Regions from separate parts of the Paenibacillus sp. UNC217MF genome, predicted to be linked through region 1. Evidence: riboswitches for the same ligand, from Rfam matches in the RefSeq annotation. Region 1 holds a riboswitch; each other region holds the start of a gene.

What was found. A riboswitch is a leader RNA that binds a small molecule or an ion and turns the genes downstream of it on or off. The one in region 1 is predicted to bind cobalamin.
Region 2: another riboswitch for cobalamin. It lies ahead of BP95_RS32105 (DUF4430 domain-containing protein); the one in region 1 lies ahead of metE (5-methyltetrahydropteroyltriglutamate--homocysteine S-methyltransferase).
Region 3: another riboswitch for cobalamin. It lies ahead of BP95_RS0106640 (ABC transporter substrate-binding protein); the one in region 1 lies ahead of metE (5-methyltetrahydropteroyltriglutamate--homocysteine S-methyltransferase).

The regions. Positions count from the first base shown of each region.
Region 1 is NZ_JMLT01000003.1:42,528-49,950, forward strand. Features, by position in the region: gene metE (5-methyltetrahydropteroyltriglutamate--homocysteine S-methyltransferase) at 133-2,457, opposite strand; cobalamin riboswitch at 2,781-2,971, opposite strand; gene BP95_RS0100265 (HesB/YadR/YfhF family protein) at 3,184-3,474, opposite strand; gene BP95_RS0100270 (heavy metal translocating P-type ATPase) at 3,665-6,079, opposite strand; gene BP95_RS0100275 (cation transporter) at 6,217-6,417, opposite strand; gene BP95_RS0100280 (metal-sensitive transcriptional regulator) at 6,463-6,855, opposite strand; gene BP95_RS0100285 (L-lactate dehydrogenase) at 7,080-7,423, shown strand, end outside.
Region 2 is NZ_KK366028.1:180,205-187,627, forward strand. Features, by position in the region: gene BP95_RS0122475 (NAD(P)/FAD-dependent oxidoreductase) at 1-227, shown strand, start outside; gene BP95_RS0122480 (DJ-1/PfpI family protein) at 350-868, opposite strand; gene BP95_RS0122485 (winged helix-turn-helix transcriptional regulator) at 1,092-1,478, shown strand; gene pyrH (UMP kinase) at 1,751-2,488, shown strand; gene BP95_RS0122495 (hypothetical protein) at 2,537-2,866, opposite strand; gene BP95_RS34100 (GyrI-like domain-containing protein) at 3,023-3,382, opposite strand; gene BP95_RS31145 (helix-turn-helix domain-containing protein) at 3,307-3,903, opposite strand; gene rlmN (dual-specificity RNA methyltransferase RlmN) at 4,224-5,321, shown strand; cobalamin riboswitch at 5,456-5,648, shown strand; gene BP95_RS32105 (DUF4430 domain-containing protein) at 5,808-7,423, shown strand, end outside.
Region 3 is NZ_JMLT01000009.1:212,522-219,944, forward strand. Features, by position in the region: gene cobD (threonine-phosphate decarboxylase CobD) at 1-288, shown strand, start outside; gene BP95_RS0106620 (adenosylcobinamide amidohydrolase) at 316-1,035, shown strand; gene cbiB (adenosylcobinamide-phosphate synthase CbiB) at 1,076-2,041, shown strand; gene BP95_RS0106630 (histidine phosphatase family protein) at 2,162-2,953, shown strand; cobalamin riboswitch at 3,150-3,361, shown strand; gene BP95_RS0106640 (ABC transporter substrate-binding protein) at 3,811-4,812, shown strand; gene BP95_RS0106645 (FecCD family ABC transporter permease) at 4,830-5,873, shown strand; gene BP95_RS0106650 (ABC transporter ATP-binding protein) at 5,870-6,739, shown strand; gene cobT (nicotinate-nucleotide--dimethylbenzimidazole phosphoribosyltransferase) at 7,030-7,423, shown strand, end outside.

The DNA.
Region 1 (7,423 bases):
GTTTCACGTTATAAAAAAAGACCATCTCTGCATGGCAGTCGCGATGACTGCGAGAGATGGCCTTTCCCTATGATTAATGAAGAAATATTGAAGGTCTATGTGCGCGCGATGAAAACTAGCGAGGATCAGTTCTTATGCTTCAGTCGATACTGCTGCTTCATGACGTGCGCGAGCGAGCTTTGTTGCTTCTACCATGTTGCGCAGTGCAGCTACCGTCTCCGGTTCGCGGCGCGTCTTCAGACCACAGTCTGGGTTAATCCAGAACGTCTCAACCGGAAGCACTCGAAGCGCTTGCTCGATAATCCGATCAATCTCTTCCACAGCAGGCACACGTGGGCTATGAATATCATATACACCCAGACCAATGCCAAGCTCATAGCTCTGCTCCTCTAGTGTTGCAATCATATCGCCGCCACTTCGTGCCGTTTCGAGCGAGATCACGTCCGCATCCATCTTGCGGATCGTATCAACCATGTCGGAGAAGTCGCAATAGCACATATGCGTGTGTACTTGCGTCTCAGGCGCTGCTCCGCATGTTGCAAGCCGGAAAGCAAGCACCGCCCAATCCGTATAATAGACAGCGTCCTCCGCCTTAAGCGGCATACCTTCCTTCACTGCAGGCTCATCGACCTGGATCATGCCAATACCTGCAGTCTCCAGTGCTGCAATCTCTTGACGAAGCGCGTACGCCAGCTGGAATGCCGCCTGCTCGCGAGGAATGTCGTCACGTACGAACGACCAGTTCAAGATCGTTACCGGCCCCGTAAGCATCCCCTTAACCGGCTGAGACGTCAGGGACTGTGCAAATGCCGTTTCCTTCACCGTCATCGCCTCTGTGAACGCCACATCTCCGTACAGAACCGGTGGTTTTACACAGCGCGAACCATAGGATTGAACCCAGCCGAACTTCGTGAATGCGAACCCGTCCAGCTTCTCACCGAAGTATTCGACCATGTCCGTGCGTTCGAATTCACCATGTACCAGCACGTCAATGCCGATCTCTTCCTGAATGCGAATCCAGCGTGTCATTTCCTCTTCCAAATACGTTTCATACGTCTTCGCATCCCATTCTCCCTTGCGGAAGCGAAGGCGTGCGCGCCGGATATCCGCAGTTTGCGGCATACTGCCAATCGTTGTGGTCGGCAGCAGTGGCAGCGATGGCCAGCGCTTGCGCTGAAGCTCCTTGCGTTCCTCGAATGGAAGACGTTCAATTCCTTTTTCCTTCTCTGCACGAAGCAGTTCTTCCAACGCTTGAACGACTTGCGGACGCTGTCTTGACGGTTCTGTCCGCCATGCTTGAACACGAGCACCGCTCTCTGCTAATGCTGCACGCGTCTCTTCACTCGGGCTTGAGAAGTGACGAGCAAGTAGGGCAGTCTCCTCCAGCTTCTCATCCGCGAACGCCAATGCCTCGCGCACTGGTGCTGACAGCTCAGTTTCCCGCGCCGCCGTGAGTGGTACATGAAGCAGGCTGCATGATGGCTGAATAATCCAGCGTTCCTTCGGTACAATCTCTTCCACAGACTCGAGCCATGCTGCTGCTGCAGCCAAGTCCGTACGCCAAATATTGCGGCCATCAATAATGCCGACAGCAAGCTGCTTCTGCGCAGGGAATCCGAATTGACGAAGCGCTGCTTCATTTCTCCCTCTATCATGAACAAAGTCTAATCCGAGCGTATCCACCGGAAGCGACACGAACGCTTCGTAGTCGGACACCGCATCGAAGTAGGTCTGAACCCATAACGATAAACTTGGTGCTGCCTTACGCAATTCGGCATAGACTTCCTTCACAGCAGCCCAATGCTCGCTTGGCATTTCCAGCACGAATGCAGGTTCATCCAATTGCACAGCCTGCACACCTTCACCCTCCAACTCGCTAAGCAACTGTCCGTATACCCCTACGAATTGGCGAAGAACGTTCAGGCGCTCTTCCGGTTTAATCCCTTTAATAAAGCGGACATAAGTATATGGCCCGATGATGACTGGCTTACCTTCAATGCCATGAATCTGCTTCGCTTGGCGATAGGCTTGCAACGGGCGATTGACCGTAAGTTGCGGCGCCTTGCCTTCCCATTCCGGCACAATGTAGTGATAGTTCGTATTGAACCACTTCGTCATCTCGCAAGCTACCGCATCCTGTGTTCCGCGAGCCAAGGCGAACAGCAAATCTGCGTTCACTTCTCCACCATCATATGCAAACCGTGACGGAATCAATCCAAATGTGGCCGTCATATCAAGCACATGATCATACCAGGAGTAATCATTTACTGGAATTAGGTCAATGCCAGCGTCCTGCATCGTCTTCAGCCGAACATCATTGATGCGCGCCAATCCTTCTTCCAGCTGCTGAACAGAACTATTCCCAGCCCAATATTGCTCCAATGCCTTCTTCCATTCCCGGTCGTATCCGATCCGAGGGTAACCTGCTGTGCTTGTCTTGATTGAATGAACTGTCATCATACTGCCCCTCTCCATGAGTCATTTTGCCGTACGGGATATAATTGGACAATTTCTATCGCTTAACACGGAATTAAGATTGCAGTTGAGCGCTCTACCCCACCATATGTGACTTTATCACTCAGACTTCAGATATTTTCATTGCATCCCAATATGCAAAAAAGACATTCCTGTCCAACAACAGAAATGTCTCGTAAACGTCCATGAAGTCATAGTGGAATAGATCGATCCTTCCGTCTCATTAGCAGACTGCCCTCATGCTAAGAGGAATCGAAAACCGATATCCATGCTTACGAACACTTCCCTATCTCCCGTAGGTACGAACAGTGTTGTCAAAACAGGCAGGTCTCCTGGCTTCAGCTTCATTGGCCTTTGCAGCCTTCCCGATCGATTACGACCAGTGGCTCTCTCGCAATACCTCAACTGTCACAGTGGCGGGACCGCGCCGGATTTCCAACCGGCTTCCCTATTAAGCTTCGACGTTACCCAAAGCACCTGTTTCCTCCTATTCAATTGCATTGAAAGTCGCAGTCACGCTTCCCCCAATTGAGAACGATTATATATCTAACCAGAACGAATGACAAGGATTTTTTCTCATCTCTACCCAAAATAAACAAATACCGGAGCTGTCACATTATCTTCATTAAACTCTAATTCACTAAGCGTCTATCCATGCACAATAGGCGAGCCTCTCGGCTCGCCTATTGATGATTACGGGTTGATGCGCTAGATGACCATTCCTTCATGCAGAAAGACAATATCTTCACCTTTCTCATCTAGCGTCAATTCACGATTATCCAAGAACCATACATCATTTTGCTCCATAAAGAACGTAATGCCGTTCACAACTTCCGTCACTGCTGGATATTGCGGACTGTCTTTCATGATGCCGAATGAATAAGGTCCTGAAGCACTGAATCCGCTGTAGCGGACGAATATGCGTACTGAGTCTCCTGCTGTAAATCCCCAATCAGCCAAAAAACGCTCGACTGCCTTCGCTGTAACGCGTAATTGCATGTTCAGACCTCCTTAATCATACCTTTCATCCGATTTGATCATACCATGTGGCCGCCACTTTTGTTAACACCAAAGTTGACAGTTCGTCAATGATCCGCATCATCATTACCGCATAATACGTTCGGCGATATAATTATATGCTACCTTCTGTTTAGGAACATCACGATCTCTACCGAGAAATTCTGCCAGGTTACAGCTTGATGCGTTGAAGCCGCAGTGCATTCAGTACAACGGATACCGAGCTGAAGGCCATAGCCGCACCTGCAAGCCATGGGGCAAGCAATCCAATTGCTGCAATCGGGATGCCTATCGTATTGTATACGAGTGCCCAGAACAAGTTCTGCTTAATGTTGCGCATGGTACGGCGGCTCATCTCCATCGCATCCGCAATGCCGTTCAAGTCGCCACGCATTAAGGTTACGCCTGCCGTCTCCATTGCTACATCCGTACCTGTACCGATCGCGAACCCTATGTCCGCTGCTGCCAGAGCTGGCGCATCATTAATTCCATCGCCTACCATGGCCACAACACTGCCTCTCTGCTGCAGCTCGCGCACATGCTGTGCCTTCTGTTCAGGCAGCACCTCTGCAAATACATCATCAATCCCTACTTGTGACGCGATTGCTCTGGCCGTGCGTGTGTTGTCTCCCGTCATCATGACAACGCGTATCCCCATTTGATGCAGCCGCTCAATGGCCTTCTTCGAGGAAGCTTTCACTTGATCGGCAACGGCAACTATGCCTTTCCAGCTGCCATCAACCGCGATAAGCATTGCCGTCTTACCTGCCTGCTCCATATCTTGCAATGCTTCCTCTGCATCGCTGCTTGCTACCCCGTTCTTCTCCATCCATCTGCGTGTGCCGACAATAATCTGATGCCCATTCACCTCAGCCGCTATTCCATATCCAGGTTCAGCTCGGAATGAATCCGGTTCGACCGTGCTGATTCCTTGCTCAGTCAATCCCTTCACAATCGCCTGTGCCAATGGATGCTCGGATTGCTTCTCAGCAGATGCTAGTAAGGTCAAGAGTTCTGTCTTCTCGTCTTCATTCCCATCATGCAATACAACATCTGTAAGCGAAGGAGCCCCTTCTGTTACGGTTCCTGTCTTGTCGAGCACAACCGTCTGCACCCGATAGGCGCCTTCCAGATGCTCGCCGCCACGGAATAGTACACCATATTCTGCAGCACGTCCGGTTCCTGCCATAATCGACGTTGGCGTTGCCAAGCCGAGCGCACACGGGCAAGCGATTACGAGTATGGCAATGGTACGAGACAAGGCTACACCGAAGTTGCCTGGTTCAACAGCGAAATACCAAATTAAGAATACAAGCACCGCAATTCCAACGACTATCGGCACGAAGATGCCTGATATTTTATCAGCGATCCGCTGAATCGGAGCCTTGGAGCCCTGTGCCTCCTCAACGATTTTAATAATTTGCGAGAGCGCCGTCTCGGAGCCGACCTGAGTCGCTTTCATCGTAAATGCCCCCTGCGCATTCACGGTAGCCCCGTATACATTATCGCCGGCTTGCTTCTCAACAGGGACACTTTCACCGGTAAGCATGGATTCATCCACGGTCGAAGTTCCGCTAACTACAATGCCGTCTACCGGTACTTTCTCACCCGGGCGAACAAGTACGAGATCCCCACTTGCCACATCCTCCACAGGCACTTCCACTTGTTCACCGTCGCGCACAACGGTTGCCGTTTTGGCACGCAGCCCCATCAGAGCCCGGATCGCTTGAGAAGACCGTCCTTTAGCCGAAGCCTCCAGCCATTTACCAAGAAGAATGAGCGTAATGAGAACAGCACTCGTCTCAAAATACATCTCAGGATGGTGAAGCTCGCCAATCTGCCATTGCCACGCCAAGTACACACTGTACACATAAGCTGAGGTCGTACCGAGCGCAACAAGCACATCCATATTGGCGCTCCCACTGCGGAGTGCCTTAAATGCCCCAACGTAGAAACGTGCCCCTATAATAAATTGAACCGGCGCTGCCAGTACCATTTGTACCCAAGGGTGCATGAACCATTCCGGCACCCAAATCCATGAGGTGAAAGAAAAATGACCCACCATGGACCACAGAAGTGGAATGGACAATAGGGCAGAGACGAGGAACGTATTGCGCAATCGACGCATATTCCGCTGTGTTGGCGATTCCTGTTCACTCTCGCCTTCTTCCTTCTTCAGCCGCCCCGTATAACCTAGCTGAGAGATCTTATTCAATATATCTTCTTGCTTCAATCCAATAAAGGTGACCTTCGCCGTCTCCGTTGCTAAATTGACTGCTGCCGTCTGCACTCCCTGCATACGGCTCAGCCCCTTCTCAATGCGAGTGGAGCAAGCGGCACAAGTCATTCCTTCAATTTGCAAATCCAACGTTTCTACCGGAACCTTGTATCCGAGATGCTCGATCTTATCAACGACTTGCTGCAAGGTTACTGCATCACCGTCATATTGCACAGCCGCTCGTTCTGAAGCAAGATTGACAGATGCTTCTGCGATGCCGTCCATACGATTCAAGCCTTTTTCAATTCGTGTTGCACATGCGGCACAGGTCATTCCTTCAATCGGCAACATTGCTTGCTTTTCTGCCATTGTCATGTCCTCCTTATCCTTCTTAAGCATACCCCTATACCCTATATCTGATTCCAAAAGAAAACTCCTCTGAAGGAGTGTTCTTTGCAGTAATCAATCAGCGTATTCAGCATAATATGAGAATCGGCGCCTAATCATTACACGACGTCGTAGCCTTGCTCCTCAATTGCCTCACGGATTTGTTCCGGCTTTACTTTGGACTCATCATAAGATACGGTTACTTGTTTCGCAGCCAAATCAACCTGTGCAGTTGCACCTGTACCTTCTACCGCTCGTTCTACTGCTTGCTTGCAGTGCCCACATGTCATACCTTCTACTCTCCATGTTTCGTTAACCATCTTACTTCCTCCTCTGTCCATTCCTTAAGGGAACAGGCCATGTTCTTATTTTAGTAATTTATGAATCGTTGTTAGCAGCTCGTCTATGACTTCCGGCTCCCCGTCTTGCAATCGCTCAACGACACAACTCTTCATATGCCCTTCGAGCAGCAATTTGCCAACTGAATGAAGTGCAGACTGGATGGATGCGATCTGATTCAGCACATCGTCACAGTAGGTATCTTTTTCAATCATGGATTTCACGCCTCGCACCTGACCTTCAATGCGATTCAAGCGGTGAACCAGCTTCTTCTTCATCTCATCTGAGTGATGACTCTTCCGCTTCCCGTCTGGAGTGTGGTGCTCGCACCCTTCTTCACTTGTATGGCAAGCATCTTCTGTACCAAAAGCAGCGGTCATCACGTCATCGACTTGTTCATCGATACGTTCGTTTGACATTTGTGTATCACCACCTCATGCATTAACTATACTATACCCCCCTACCCTATGCAAGCCCTTTTTTTGAATGCTTGCTTCTGCAGCTAACTCGAATTTCTCGCTGTGGTAAATTAGGGTTGGTTATTTCTTCGGAAAATGGTTAAAATTTAAGTGTTAGTCTGGCTTCAGGCCCATTGTCTAACAGACGAACTTATTGTTATTACTTTCGAGGAGGCACACTTATTATGACCCAAATGACAAAAGTGTCCCGCGTCGCGTTGATCGGATCGGGCTTTGTTGGCTCCAGTTACGCGTTCGCGTTGTTCAATCAAGGGTTGGCCGCTGAGCTAGTCATTATCGACGCTAACCGCAAAAAAGCAGAAGGGGATGCGATGGACTTGAATCACGGTCTTCCGTTCGCATCCAATATGCGCATATGGGCTGGAGACTATAGCGATTGCAAGGATGCTGACCTCGTTGTTATTACAGCAGGTGCGAACCAAGCACCAGGAGAAACACGTCTTGATCTAATCGGCAAAAATGCGAACATCTTCAAATCAATCGTTACTTCCGTCATGGAGAGCGGCTT
Region 2 (7,423 bases), on a different contig from region 1:
CCAGCAGTGAATCTTCGATTCCAGGGCTGTACGCAGCAGGGGATATTTTGCATCATGACGGGAAGCTGCACTTAATAGCAGGCGCCTTCCAGGATGCGGCCAACGCGGTGAATAAGGCGAAGCAATTCATTCAGCCGGATGCAAATAGCTGGGGAATGGTATCTTCCCACAACGATGTGTTCAAGGAACGCAACCGTGAGCTTGTGAAGCAGATGATGAATTCATAAATAAATAGGAAGACGCCCGCGGCTTGCTGTTATGACAAGGCGAGGGGCGTCTTTTGTTTAGAGAAGCCTTCGGCAGCTCAAGCTGATCCGAAGGCTTCTTATTATTGCATGCAGGTATTAGATTAGTCGAGCGCTTGTACCAAGCTTGCACCGAATTGTGCGGCGCCATCCGGGCCGTCGGCGGTAATAATATCATCATGAACAACCACATGCTGTGCGATATACGTGACATTGTTCGCTTTCAATTGGTCAATTTGGATATCAAGCGGATAACATGTCGCTTCTCTGTCTGTAAGCAGTCCAGTACGGGCAACCGTAACAGCGCCTGCGCAAATGCCGGATACAAGCACGCGTTCTTGATGTGCCTGCTTCAAGTATTGCTGAAGATCCTTGTTATCCCACAGATAATCATTCGTGCCAGAACCGCCGATAACGGCTACGACGTCATAGTCAGCAGCGGACACATCGGAGAAAATGACTTCTGCCGTGGCTTTGCCTTGGAAGTCGCCTATGATCTCGCCGGTTGTGGTGCTGGCAATGGTGACGTTCACTCCTGCCTGCTCCAAGGCAGCTTTTGGCTGGAACAGCTCGTCTTCATTAAATCGTTCAGGTGGTATAATAAATAAAGCTTTTTTATTCATAAAATATGGCCTCCTATTCGTGGTACACAATTAAGTTGGTGTCAGGTTCGTGCTGCAGCACGTGCTGAATCACTTCTGAATATGAAGTGGACTTGATGTTGCGATCATCGCTGTAAGATGTGTCTTATTGTACCGACGCTCTCCCATCCTGTGAAGAATGCACTTTTTTGTGCGGAGGTTACCTATAGGTTACTTATTGAAGAATTAAGGAGTTATGGAATCGATGTCTGATAATTTGCGAGAAGAAATAAAGAAAAAAATCGTGAATGGTGATTTTAACTGTGAGAAGGAACTGACGCTGTCCATTATTAGTGGAAAGTGGAAGGTCGTCATTCTCTGGCACTTGGGCGTCGAAGGCCCTCATCGCTTCAGTGATCTCCAGCGCTTATTCCCGAAAGTATCTCATAAAATATTGACCAACCAGCTGCGCGAGCTGATGGAGGATGGAATTGTGCATCGGGAGGTGTATCCCGAGGTGCCACCCAAGGTTGAGTATTCGATGACGGAGCTTGGCATGACGCTCCTGCCTCTTGTGGAAATGATGTATGAGTGGGGAAAAATGCGAATGGATCAGATTAAGCAGGGACTGGGGATCGAGGGCGAAGACTGACATCTCAGCCGTGTAAGGAACGGCATAGCTGAGCAGGATAGCGGTCTTGTCGCTATGAGGCAGTGAGTGTGATCTAGATCATGTTGATTTTTCTACATGGTTTCTTTACAATAGGTGGAAATCAAGAAGAGAAGGAGTGGGAGTATGAATTGGAAGCCGAAGACGAACCGTTCATTCGATATTTCATTTTCATATTTTCATTCCATAAGAACACTAAGGCATCCGCTGCTTTAGTGTTTTTTTATTTTGCCAATTTCTACGGAGGTGTGGGGATGACGAGATACAAGCGGGTCATGATTAAACTTAGCGGCGGTGCTGTTGCAGGAAGCAGTGAATTTGGCTTTGCTCCTGACAGACTAGAGCATATTGCTAGTGAAGTGATGTCCGTCGTGGAGCTGGGTGTCGAGGTGTCGATCGTCATTGGGGGAGGAAATATATTTCGTGGAAATATGGCGGAAAGTTGGGGGATTGAGCGTGCAGAAGCCGATAATATTGGGACGCTGGCGACCGTCATCAACAGTCTCATGCTGCGAGGCGTTCTGAAGGCGAAGACCGATAAGGAGGTGCGCGTCATGACCGCCGTGCCGGTTACTTCTGTTGCAGAGCCGTATATTCGCTTGCGAGCAATTCACCATTTGGAGAAGGGGTATATTGTCATATTTGCCGGGGGCAACGGTCAGCCGTATGTCACCACCGATTATCCCTCCGTACAGCGGGCAATCGAGGTCAATTGTGACGCTCTGCTCGTGGCGAAGCAAGGTGTTGACGGTGTGCTTGAGGCAGATCCGAGAACGAACAAGGATGCGAGGAAGTTCGCTTCTCTCCATTATAACGATGTGATCCAGCATAATTTGAGGGTAATGGATCAATCCGCATTTATTTTGGCGAGGGACTTCCGCCTGCCCATCCATGTGTTCAACTTCGATCGACCGGGGACGATGCGCGACATATGTGAAGGGCAAAATAAGGGCACATTAATTAGCGAAGAATCAATTCTACAGTTTGATTAATACAGAAAAGGATCCACAAGTGTGGATCCTTTTCATTTCAGTTACCTATTATTTTGTCACCGTAACATAATAGACTACTCTTGTGCCACTATTCCACTCAGCTACTACGGTGCCATATCCCTCTTTAAAAGCGGTTAAATTCCCGTATCCATCCAAACCTAAACAGTCTGTTGGGTTAGCGGAGGAGATAGAAACATAATCACCTGCAATTTTTCTGCCTTCTCCAACTCTCATTGAAATAGAGGAATAAATGGTGGATTTGGTCTCGATATTTGTGAATTTGCTTTCTTGTACGTTAGCGGCAGATGCATCATTTGCAAATACACTAAACGAGAAAATGCTTGCTAGTGCTGTGAGCGTTACAATTACCTTTTTCATATTTTCACCTCCCAATATTCATCATATTAGGTAGATTCATTTATATTCCTTTATTATCTTATATTTATTTATTTTCTCGAATTAATTATAAATGTAAATTTCAGGATAAATATCAATCATCCTTAGAAATAGACCGTATGCGCTTGAGAGATAGGTTTATTTCTTTCTCCTTACCGGGATCCACACCTCACAAATCGACTCAACTCTATGATCATCCACCCAGTAAAATTTTTCAATACAAGGACCCTCTACCTGCTCGAAATTTGTGGAAGGGAACCACTCAGAATAGATCCGTCGCCATACATTCTGAATTTCCTGACCGGAGTCCGGCTCGTCCGTTAACGTTTCCCGACTTTCAAATACGGCGTAAGTGATAGCAGGGATATGCAGCACATCATATTCTGAAGGAACTCCTTGTCCCTCGGGAAGGTCATATCCCATCAGATAGCGCTTCGTTCCATCCTCTTCAAAGTCATAAAAATACCCGTAGAGCAGATTGTGTGCGGGTGACCCAATATCTCGTTTATTCGATCATGCGTGCCATCATTCCAAATTCGTTGAACGAATTCAGGAATTTCTTTGTAGGGATCGTTATGGATGGTGATACTTTTCCCAATGACCGTAGATTCGACTTCTTCCATCATGCGATAGTTCAATGCAGACTCCCCTTTGATTTGAATGTGAAAGGAGATTGGAGCGAAGGACTTCAGCTTTACATCCGTTTTCTTGGCTGCAGAAGGCGTTACCCCATGTAAACGTTGAAATGCCTTGGAGAAGGCTTCGGGTGATTCATACCCGTATTTGAATGCAACATCAATTACTTTACTATCCGATCCCGCCAATTCTTCTGCTGCAAGTGTTAACCGCCGATTGCGAATATACTCTGTAACGGTAAAGCTCGTTAGGGCATGGAACATCCGTTGGAAATGATACCGGGATGACAGCGCCGAACGGGCAATAGCATCGATATCAAGCTCGGTGTGCAGATGCTCCTCTATATAATCAATTGCGTTGCGCAGCATGATGAGTGCCTCCATATTCCTTCGCCTCCTTTCCTGCATTCAGTGTATCGTTGTGACGCATGTATGTCCTGTCTTTGTGTGCCGGATATGTCGGCCATTCTTAGTGGTACATGATAGCGCTAATTATACCTGTTGGCGTTCGCCGTGCTCTATGAAAACAATTGCTTATTGCCTATAACGGGAAAGACTCTTGTTATATTTCAAAAGTTCTGGGACAATAATAATCAGATTATAGAGGAAGTTCAAAAAGTCCGCTGCGACCTTTTTGAACTATTTTTAAAAGCACTTATAAGCAAGTAAGACAGAATCTTGACGTGTTGAAAAGAGGGCACTAGATGAATAAGCAATCCATCTATGGATTAACATTGGATCAGTTGGCCGCTTGGTTAGAGGAGCGGGGACATAAGAAGTCACGGGCATCCCAAATATGGGATTATCTATATCGCAAGCGGGTCAAGGATTTCGCTGATATGACAGAAGTAAATGAAGCCAGCGTAGCACTGCTGTCCGAACACTTCGTTATTCATACGCTTAACGAGCATGTGAAGCAGCAATCGGCTGACGGCACAATCAAGTTCTTGTTCAAGCTGCAGGATGGCAACTTGATTGAGACCGTGTTGATGAGACACAAATTCGGGCTGTCGGTATGTGTGACGACTCAGGTTGGCTGCAACATCGGCTGCAGCTTCTGTGCGAGCGGACTGCTGGCGAAGAGCCGCGACTTGTCGAGCGGCGAGATTGTGGAGCAGATTATGAAGGTTCAGCACCATTTGGATGCAGTGGGTGAGGGTGATCTGGTCAGCCATATCGTCGTAATGGGTATCGGAGAGCCATTCGATAACTTTGAGAATATCGTAGACTTCTTGCGGGTTGTTACCGACCATAAAGGTCTGGCAATTGGAGCGAGACGAATTACGGTATCGACGAGCGGATTGGCGAATAAGATTAAAGACTTCGCAGATATTAATCTGCGGGTGAACTTGGCCCTGTCCTTGCATGCGCCGAATGATGAGCTTCGCACGCGCATTATGAAGATTAACCGCGCCATTCCGATTGCAAAGGTGATGGAGGCGATTCGGTACTTCATCAACACGACAAACCAACGGGTGACGCTGGAATATATTTTGCTGAAGGACGTGAACGATCAGCAGGAGCACGCACTTGAGTTGGTGCAGCTGATTCAAGAGTGGAAGATGCAGGACGAGGTCAATGTGAACCTGATTCCGTACAACCCTGTTGATGAGCACAGCCAGTATCAGCGCAGCGAGCAGGAGTCGATTCGTGGCTTCTATGATGTCATGAAGAAAAAGGACATTAGCTGCAGTGTACGGTTGGAGCATGGTACAGACATTGATGCAGCTTGTGGCCAGCTTCGCAGCAAGCAGATTAAGAAAGAAAGCGGTGCTGGTGCCGATCAGGCAGCTATGAGCTAAATAACATTTTGTAGTCAACAAAAGGCGTACCTACCAATGGGTAGGGCGCTTTTTTTCGTGCTGTCTATGAGAAAGTTCTTTGTCCGTCATGCTAAATTTTGCTACAATAAAACCACGTATTCTTATCGCAATTACATAGAAATAGTTTATATGGTGCTGTGCACGCGCAGCTTAATAGGGAAGTCGATGCGAGTTCGACGCGGTCCCGCCACTGTAACGCAGAGCTGACAATCAAGGCTTTTATCCACTGTTAACTGAGTTAACGGGAAGGTAGATTGTCGAGCGATGATGCGAAGCCAGGAGACCTGCCATATAAGTGCTCTATATTTCTCACGAGGATGGGAGGGGGATGTTTATTCGTGCTGCTAGTAGGAGATTACTAGTGTATTTAGCTGCACCGAAGTGGTTACCTAACATCTTTCTAACATGGAAAGGTGTTTTTTTATTGCCTTCATATCGACATATTAAGGAGATCAGACATTGAAGATGATTACGAACAGAATGTTGAAGAAGAGCTTGTCTGCATTACTAAGTATCGTGTTGTTGTTATCTCTTGTACAGCCACAAGTCATAAGAGCGGCTAGTGGGCAGGGTAATACACAACTAAATAACATGATTGAACATACAGTTCAATACTATAAAGATTATTATAATGATGCTTCTAATCAAGATGCTGTAAGTGATTCATGGTGGGAGCTTGTTGCTCTGTGGAGCGCGGGTCAAGATTTGCATGATGGGACTTGGAGATTACCTAAATGGGAAACAAAAGAGCCAAGACTTCGTCCAAATGCAGGAGGCACCGATCATATTCGATATATTTATGGCTTACTTGCGTTAGGAAAGAATCCGGCTCACGCTTGGGAAACGAACCGGAATCTGTGGGCGGAGCTGGCAGCTCAGCAAGATCCAGCAACGGGTGCTATCGGTGGAGTCAATAAACACATTTGGGCAATGATTGCCTTAAGCGCCGGTGAAAAGCTTGGTCAGGATATGGGATCATGGAATGCCGCATCCAAGCAAAAAGCACTCGATTATCTGCTTAAAGCACAATATGCTGACGGAGGTTATGGACTGTCAGCTACTGGAAGCTCGGGTGATACTGACATTACTGGTATGGCGCTGCTTGCACTTGGTCAATACCAAGGACAGAGCGCGGTAGATGCGGCAATTGAACGAGCTAAGGAATTGTTGAAAAACCGCCAATTGGACAACGGAGGGTTTGATTCCGTTGGTACATGGGGATCCGGAGATAATTCCAATAGCTTATCTACATCCGTATCGGGATTGGTTGCTGCAGGCGATGATGTCTTGTCAGCAAAGTGGCAAAATTCCGGCAACACAGTTATTGATGCATATGCACGTTTTCAACAAAATAGTGGATCATTTAAATGGAAAGTAACGGATAACGCTACAAACCGGATGTCCACCGAGCAGGCTCTTGTTGCATTGCTCGATATCAAGCATGGAAAATCGGTATGGAGTCGCCTCGCGGAAGTGAAACTTCCACCGGATCAATCACAGATTAATGTGCAGGTAAGTGTCAAGGGGATTGAAGATGTCATTTATCAACCTAACCTAATTTCCTTGGATGCGACCATTAAAAAGCACACTGCGTTGGATGTATTAAAGTTAGCGCTGGATCAAGTTAATCCACCAATTCCCTACCTCACTTCGGGGAATGGGGATCAAGCAAGACTAACTTCTGTTGCTGGACAAAATGAAGGAAAGCTAGGCGGCAGCGATAGTTGGAAATACAAGGTGAATGGGAATGTTTCATCTGTAGGGGCAGGCGCATACGAGATAAAAGATGGCGATAATCTCTACTTCTACTATGGTCGCCAACCAATGATTTCTACAGTCTCTTCTATTCAACAGGGTGCCGTAAATCCGACGGTCGAAGTGCAGCTCGCGGGGGATACCTTTACGCTCCAAGCGTCGCAGATTGACAGTTGGCTCGTAAAGCCAGGAACGACTGGACTGAAACTAAAATCAGTTTCACTTCTTAATAGTCAAAAAGCAAAGCTTGTATTTGAAGGCCGTGCTGTTACTGGCGACCTAACGGTTCAAGCTCTTGGAGCTGCCGTAACGGGACAAGAGGAAAG
Region 3 (7,423 bases), on a different contig from region 1:
TACGCGGCTTCAACACGAGCTCTCATCGATGAAGAACGGGCTGCTCTACGTAAGCAGCTGCATAGGTTAGGCATTCGAACATGGCCAAGTGTAGCGAATTTCCTATTATGCAGAGCTCCAGAAGGGTGGACGGCGAAGTCGCTTCAGGCCGAATTATGCCGATCCGGCATTCTCATTCGCAATTGCGATATGTATGCTGGACTGACGGAGAGAGACTTCCGATTGGCAGTCAAGGATCGCGCTGCGAATGCAATTGTAGCGTCAGCCCTTGAAGCTGTGTTACAGTAGACAAACACAGAATGAAGGAGAAGTGGGATGCAGCCATATCGAGAGAGCAACTGTACCTATACATCTAGACATATTGCAGGAGTACATATTCGTTGGGAGGATGCTCTCATCGCTGTTGAACTTCCACAGATAGCGCCGATATGGAGCAGTGCTGTATTTCATGGAGGGCAATGGGCGGGCAATCGCATCTTGAATCAGATGGTTCATTATCAGTTCAATTATGCAGATCCGATAGAGTACCTTCGTCTGACGTGTGTAGAGAAGGGGTACGCTCCGGAACAGACCGTTGGGCTTATGACCGCTGCTAAAGTGAGCCATGCATCTGTTGCTGAGCAGGATGCGGATGAATGTTCGCTTCTGTGCGTAACGACTGCCGGAACGTCTAATGCGGCTCGTGCTGGGATGCCGCGACGCGTATTCTCAGCATATGAACCATTGAAGCCGGGGACGATTAATTCCATTCTTATTATGGATGGCAAATTGTCTGATGCCGCGGTATGGAATGTGTTCATGACGGCAACGGAGGCCAAATGTGCGGCTCTGTCTGATCTGGGCATCTTAGATTCAGAGACGGGGCGCATTGCCACAGGAACGACGACAGATGCAATTGCATTTGCCGTGATAGACAGTGGACGATATGAACCTGTGCATTGCTATGCAGGGACAGCGACCACATTGGGTCATGCGGTCGGACAACTCGTGTATTCTACCGTATATGAGTCCGTCAAGACTCAGCATGAAGCATGACCGCTAACAGAGAAGAACAACCTACTAGGGTGGTAGACATATGACAGCAGCGCTCATCATAATAGCAGCATACATATGGGATCGGATTGTAGGCGATCCTCGGGCTATCCCGCATCCAGTCGTTGGGATTGGCAAAGGAATAAGCAGAGTAGAACGTGTTATACGCAGGATAAGTCCTTCCGAGCAGGCGCTCAAGCCGCTAGGCATCCTGCTGCCGATTATCGTGGTAGGAGGGGCGTATGCGTCGACTTGGCTTATATTAACAGGACTATATCATGTTCATGAATATGTAGGATGGATTGCCGAGGCATTGCTCATTGGAACGACAATTGCGGCAAAAGGACTGAAGGATGCAGGGATGGCTGTGTATCGGAGGCTGAAGGAGCAGGACTTAGAGGGTGCAAGGCGAGAAGTCGGCATGATTGTCGGCCGCGATACAGAGCAATTGGATGAACCGGAAGTCGTGCGCGCTACCGTCGAGACGGTAGCGGAGAACATAGTTGATGCGGTCATTTCGCCGCTATTCTTCGCACTTATCGGAGGCGCTCCGCTGGCTATGGCATATCGTGCGGTGAATACGCTCGATTCTATGGTCGGCTATAAAAATGAGAAATATCAGAATTTGGGCTGGGCATCTGCCCGCCTCGACGATATCGCCAACTGGATACCAGCACGGATCACTGCTGTGCTCATCACGCTGAGCGCTTGGATTCATCGGTATGATGCACGCAGGGCTTGGTCAATGGCGCTTCGAGATGCAAGCAAGCATCCAAGCCCGAATAGCGGGTGGGCCGAGGCAGCAGCAGCAGGTGCGCTTGGCATCAGGCTTGGTGGTTATAATGTGTATAAAGGAATACGTTCGTTCCGCGCTTATATGGGGGATATGAAGCAGCCTCTGCAAGCAGAGCATGTGCCTGCGGTATGCAGGTTGCTCGTAAGCAGCTCGACAGTCTTTGTTATTCTGGCAGGCCTGCTCCTATATGTGCGAGGAGGATGGCTTCTGTAGACGAATGGCGGATGAAGGAGTACAAATGGGATGACACGGACAACTAAATGGAATGCTCCCGCTATTCATCGGAACCGGCGTCGTTCAGGAGCATCGAAAAACAACAGGAAACGATTATTAATGACAAGACATATGTTACGAAAAAAGAGTCAAGCAAGCGGCAAAATTGTGCGTTTCGCACTTGTTCGTCATGGCTTGACGCAAGAGAATACGGAACGGCGATATATTAGCTATTCGGATGTGCCGCTATTGCCGGATTCAACAGAAGAGCTCCGAGCGCTTCGCCGAACATTGGCGCATCCATCGCCGCTGCTATACACGAGCGATATGCGCCGCTGTCGCGACACGCTCGCCTATTTGCGTCCGCGTGACAGCATCCAAGCTGTGGAGGACACAAGGCTGCGAGAATATGACTTCGGTATGTGGGAAGGGTTAACCTACAATGACTTGAAGGAAGATCCACAGTATCGAAGATGGCTTGACGATTCATCAGCCATCCAGCCGCCGCGCGGGGAACCGTGGCAGACCTTCTGTACGCGAACGGCGCATGTATGGTGGGAAGTGCTGCGCAATGCGCGTGATTCCTTCATCAGCAGCGGTAATCACATGGAACGGCAAGAGAGCGCTATCCGTCGTCGACCGTACCATTCTTCGCCGCTGCCACGTGGACGTGTGCTGCGCAGCAAGACAAGCCGGATGCAGAGACAGTCATATGGAAGCGGGCCTACTCCGCGGCCGGATGTTGTCATCGTCACACACGGTGGCGTCGTTCGTCGCTTATACACGCTGGCTTTCCCAAGGAAGTCATTCTGGGAAGCCGCTGCGCCAATCGGTGGCGGTGTTATGATTACGGCGAAGCGATGTGCCCGCAAATGGAAGTTCTTGCGAGCAGAACGGCTTCCCAGCAGATGATGACGTTTGTGTGTCAAAGCAGGTTCATTGGATACGCGCAATGATGTAATCTATTGCAACGCAGGGGCTTTTCCCCTATAATCAATTATCGAGTTTAGCACTTGGATGACGAAATGTATTCCATATTGAATAATCGTGATACTTCAGGTCCTTGGGTATGTATGCGGTACGGATCCATACGCGTTGTTCGGTAAGAGACACCGTTGTATTGTATGGCCGATGCATATTCGAGGTTAATAGGGAAGCCGGTGTAAACCCGGCGCGGTCCCGCCACTGTGAATGGAGTGTTGCGCTCATGATGCCACTGTCGGATTCATTAGTGTGTGCTGTATGTACCGCTATGGATGGGAAGGCGAGCTGCAACGTATTCTCCTAAGTCAGGAAACCTGCCTGAAGATGGACGAGCTGTATCCTTCGCGGAGAGGATCACGTCATTGGCGTAATGCATCAGGCAACATGGCAGCGCAGCTGCTTGCTTCCTGCTTCTAGGTGTCTGTTGAATATTGCGATAGATGACTTTGTGTTCCCCCGGATCGAAGGATCGGGGGTTTTTGCTGTATTTGGAAATGATTTCACATCCCATCAAGCACTTCGTTTGTACAAGGTAAACTGCAGTTCAATGCAATTGCACAGCACGAATGTATATCACAAATTCAGTCACAGTAGGATTTACAGCTCAGGTATATGCAAGTGCTCATTGACAACTGATACCGAATGGGGATGTACATACATTCTTACGGCAAGTGCAGCTTGCAGTGCATTATCGTTCGCATGGCGAAGGATGGAACCGCTTTACACCTGCACGGGTAGTACATGGTTAGAGACTAGGAAGAATGACGCGAGGGAGAGATTCTGACATGAACAAATGGCTGAACAAATCGGTAGCGGCGCTATTGGCGCTTATGCTTACAGTAGGACTGGCGGCTTGCGGCAATAAAGATGCGGCTAAGCCTGCTGAGAATAATACTGCACAGCAAGAGTCCAATGGCAATGGGGCTACAGAACAACCGAAGCAGGATGATCTAAAAACGACGTATCCACTGACTGTTAAGGATGCGACTGGTGAGGAGTTCACATTCGACAAAGCGCCAGAACGTATTATATCCGTGTCCCCAGCTGAGACAGAGTCCTTGTTCGCGCTTGGATTGGATGCACAAATCGTTGGGGTGTCTGATTTTGACGACTATCCAGAGGCAGCGAAGTCCAAAGAGAAAATGGGCGGCATTACGAAGCCGAATGAAGAGGCAATCATTAAAGCTAAGCCGGACATCGTATTCACAGGTATCTCCATGAAGGAGCCCGTCGTGAAGAAGTTCCGTGAACTGGGCATTAAAATATTCAAGGTTGAGCCAAAAACGTACGATGATGTGATTAAGAACATTGAATTGTATGGTCAAATTACGGATCAGCAAGCTAAGGCGAAGACGATTGTTGACAACATGAAACAAGTGCGTGAAGATGTGAAGTCGGCCGTTCAAAGTGCGGAGAAGAAAAAGGTGTATATTGAATTCTCCCCAGGCTGGACAGTAGGCAGCGGCGAGTTCATGAACGAACTGATTGAAGTGGCAGGCGGCACGAACGTTGCGGCTGATTCAGCTGGCTGGATTCAAATTAACGAAGAGAATATTATTAAATCCAATCCGGATGTAATCATGTTCACGCAAGGTGTAGTGGACAAAGAGACGAACAAATCCTTGGAAGAAATTATTCGTGGACGCAGCGGTTGGAACAACATTAATGCAATTAAGAACAATCAAGTAATCGGTGTGGATCAGAACCTGATCAGCCGTCCGGGACCTCGTGTAGCTGAAGGATTGAAGGCAGTTGCGAAGGCGATTCATCCGGACTTGGTAAAATAATCATCGTGGAGAAATCGATGAATAAAATGGGTTGGTATGGAGGAGCGGGTATTGCGCTTCTCCTTTTGTCCGTTGTAGGATGCCTCGCTGTAGGCTCTGTACAAATGCCAATGGGGGAAATTGCTCAAATTCTGCTTCATCATATTCCAGGGCTGGATCAGTTCATACCGGTGACATGGGATGACGCTTCCGCGCAAATTATGATGAAGGTACGCTTCCCACGAGTTCTATTGGCAATGCTCGTAGGGGCGGCGCTTGGGGTCGCAGGTACTGCATTTCAAGGAGTGCTGCGCAACCCGTTGGCAGATCCGTATACATTAGGGGTATCTTCAGGGGCTTCTGTTGGAGCCGCATTCCTTATTTACTTCGGTTTGCAGTATTCGCTGTTCGGCGAATGGACGATTCCTGTCGTTGCATTCGCTACAGGGGTAGCGACCCTAATGTTCGTCATTAAGCTGGCCAGTGAGCAGGGGAAGATTCCAATCGAGACACTGATTTTATCTGGAGTCGTGATGCAAGCCTTTCTCGGCTCCATCGTCTCCTTTCTTGTAGCCATGACAAATCAGACGATCAATGAGATTTTGTTTTGGGTGATGGGCAGTTTGGCGATGCGAGGTTGGTCTTATACAGTGGTGCTCGCTCCTTATTTGGCAATTGGCATTGTTATTCTTATTGCATATGCAAGACCGCTTAATTTGCTTGCATTAGGTGAGCGGCAGGCCTCGCATCTCGGACTTCATGTAGAGCGGACGAAATGGGTAGTGCTGCTGACGGCAACGATGATTACGGCAGCTGCCGTATCTGTCTCCGGCGTCATCGGCTTTGTCGGATTAGTCGTTCCGCATCTGCTGCGCTTAATTGTAGGCCCCGATTATCGATATTTGATACCGCTCTCAGCAATTGGGGGAGCGATATATGTGATGTGGGCAGATACGATTGCCCGTACGGCATTCGCACCGACAGAAATCCCACTTGGGGTTGTAACCGCGTTTCTAGGTGCGCCATTCTTCGCCTACTTGCTTATGCGAAATAAGCGAGCGAAACGGGGGAAATGGTCATGACACAGCGAAGAGAACATCTACCGAAAGCATATCTGGATCATGCAGAGAGCAGCAATCATGCCTTTCACATGGAGAAGGGCAGCATCATTGAGGTTCAAGGACTGAGCAAGCATTATGGGGAGAAGCATGTACTGCAAGATGTGGATTTCGCTGTGAAGTCTGGAGAGTGGGTTGGCATCATTGGTCCGAACGGTAGTGGCAAGTCCACGCTTCTGTCTTTGTTGTCAGGAGTTGATCGACCTACTTCTGGCTCTATACAGCTTGCTGGTCAAATGCTGGGTACCTATAAGCGCAGAGCACTGTCTCAGATGATGGCAGTGCTGCAGCAGGAAGCGCTTCCACCACTTGGATTTACGGTGCGCGAAGTGGTTGAGATGGGACGTTTCCCATTTCAATCCTGGCTTGGATCAGAATCTGAGGATAGTGGAGAGATTGTAGACCGGATTATGGAGAAGCTGCAACTGACGGAGCTGGCTGACCATCCACTTGATCGGATTAGCGGCGGGCAGCGCCAACGGACGGCATTGGCTAAGCTAATGGTGCAATCCCCTTCTGTTGTACTGCTGGATGAGCCGACGACGTATTTGGACATTCATTATCAGGTGCAATTTATGGATATTGTTCGGGAGTGGCAGCAGGATTGCGGGTTGACGGTCGTATCCGTGCTCCATGATTTGAATTTGGCTTCTTTATATTGCGATAGGCTTGTTGTCATTCATGGCGGCGGCATTGCTGCTCAAGGCACACCTGAGCAGATCATGACTACGGAGCTGCTGTCGCGTATTTTTGCCACAGAGACGACAGTTGTGCCGCATCCCGATACGGGCCGCCCTCAGATTCTTATTCGACCGAAGCTAGGGTTATAGACGGCCCTGGACAGCATAAATTGCTGTCATTTTGCAATAACGCAATTTATAGCATTCCGCTTGAAAATCGATAACGATGAATATAGTGAATGTTGCATGGAACAAGAGTGGATATGAGTCATAGTCAGAAAGAACCACAATCTGTGCACGGATCTAAGATCACAACTAAGAACTGAAAACAATCATTTGCACATTTAAGAACAGAACTAAGAAATGAATACAACTATGTGCACATCTATGAACACAAGTTTGTGCACATGAAAATCAATTTGACAACGGAGATGAGCAGCATGAATGAACGATTAAATCAACTGATCGCACAAATTAAGCTCTTGGATGAGCAGGCAATCCAATCTGCCATCGAGCATCAAAATCAATTGACGAAGCCGCCGGGAAGCTTGGGAGTACTCGAGCAGGTTGCGATTCAAGTTGCAGGTATTACAGGAGAGGTTAAACCGCAATTTGAGAAGAAGGCCGTTATTGTCATGGCTGGCGATCATGGAGTATGTGAGGAAGGCGTTAGCGCATTCCCATCCGAAGTGACGCCGCAGATGGTGTATAATTTCCTCCGTGGCGGAGCTGCGGTCAATGTTTTGTCGCGCGAAGCTGGTGCAGACGTGGTATGTGTCGACATCGGTGTCAATGCGGACTTGGATGATCTGAAGCTTGTATCGCGCAAGGTGC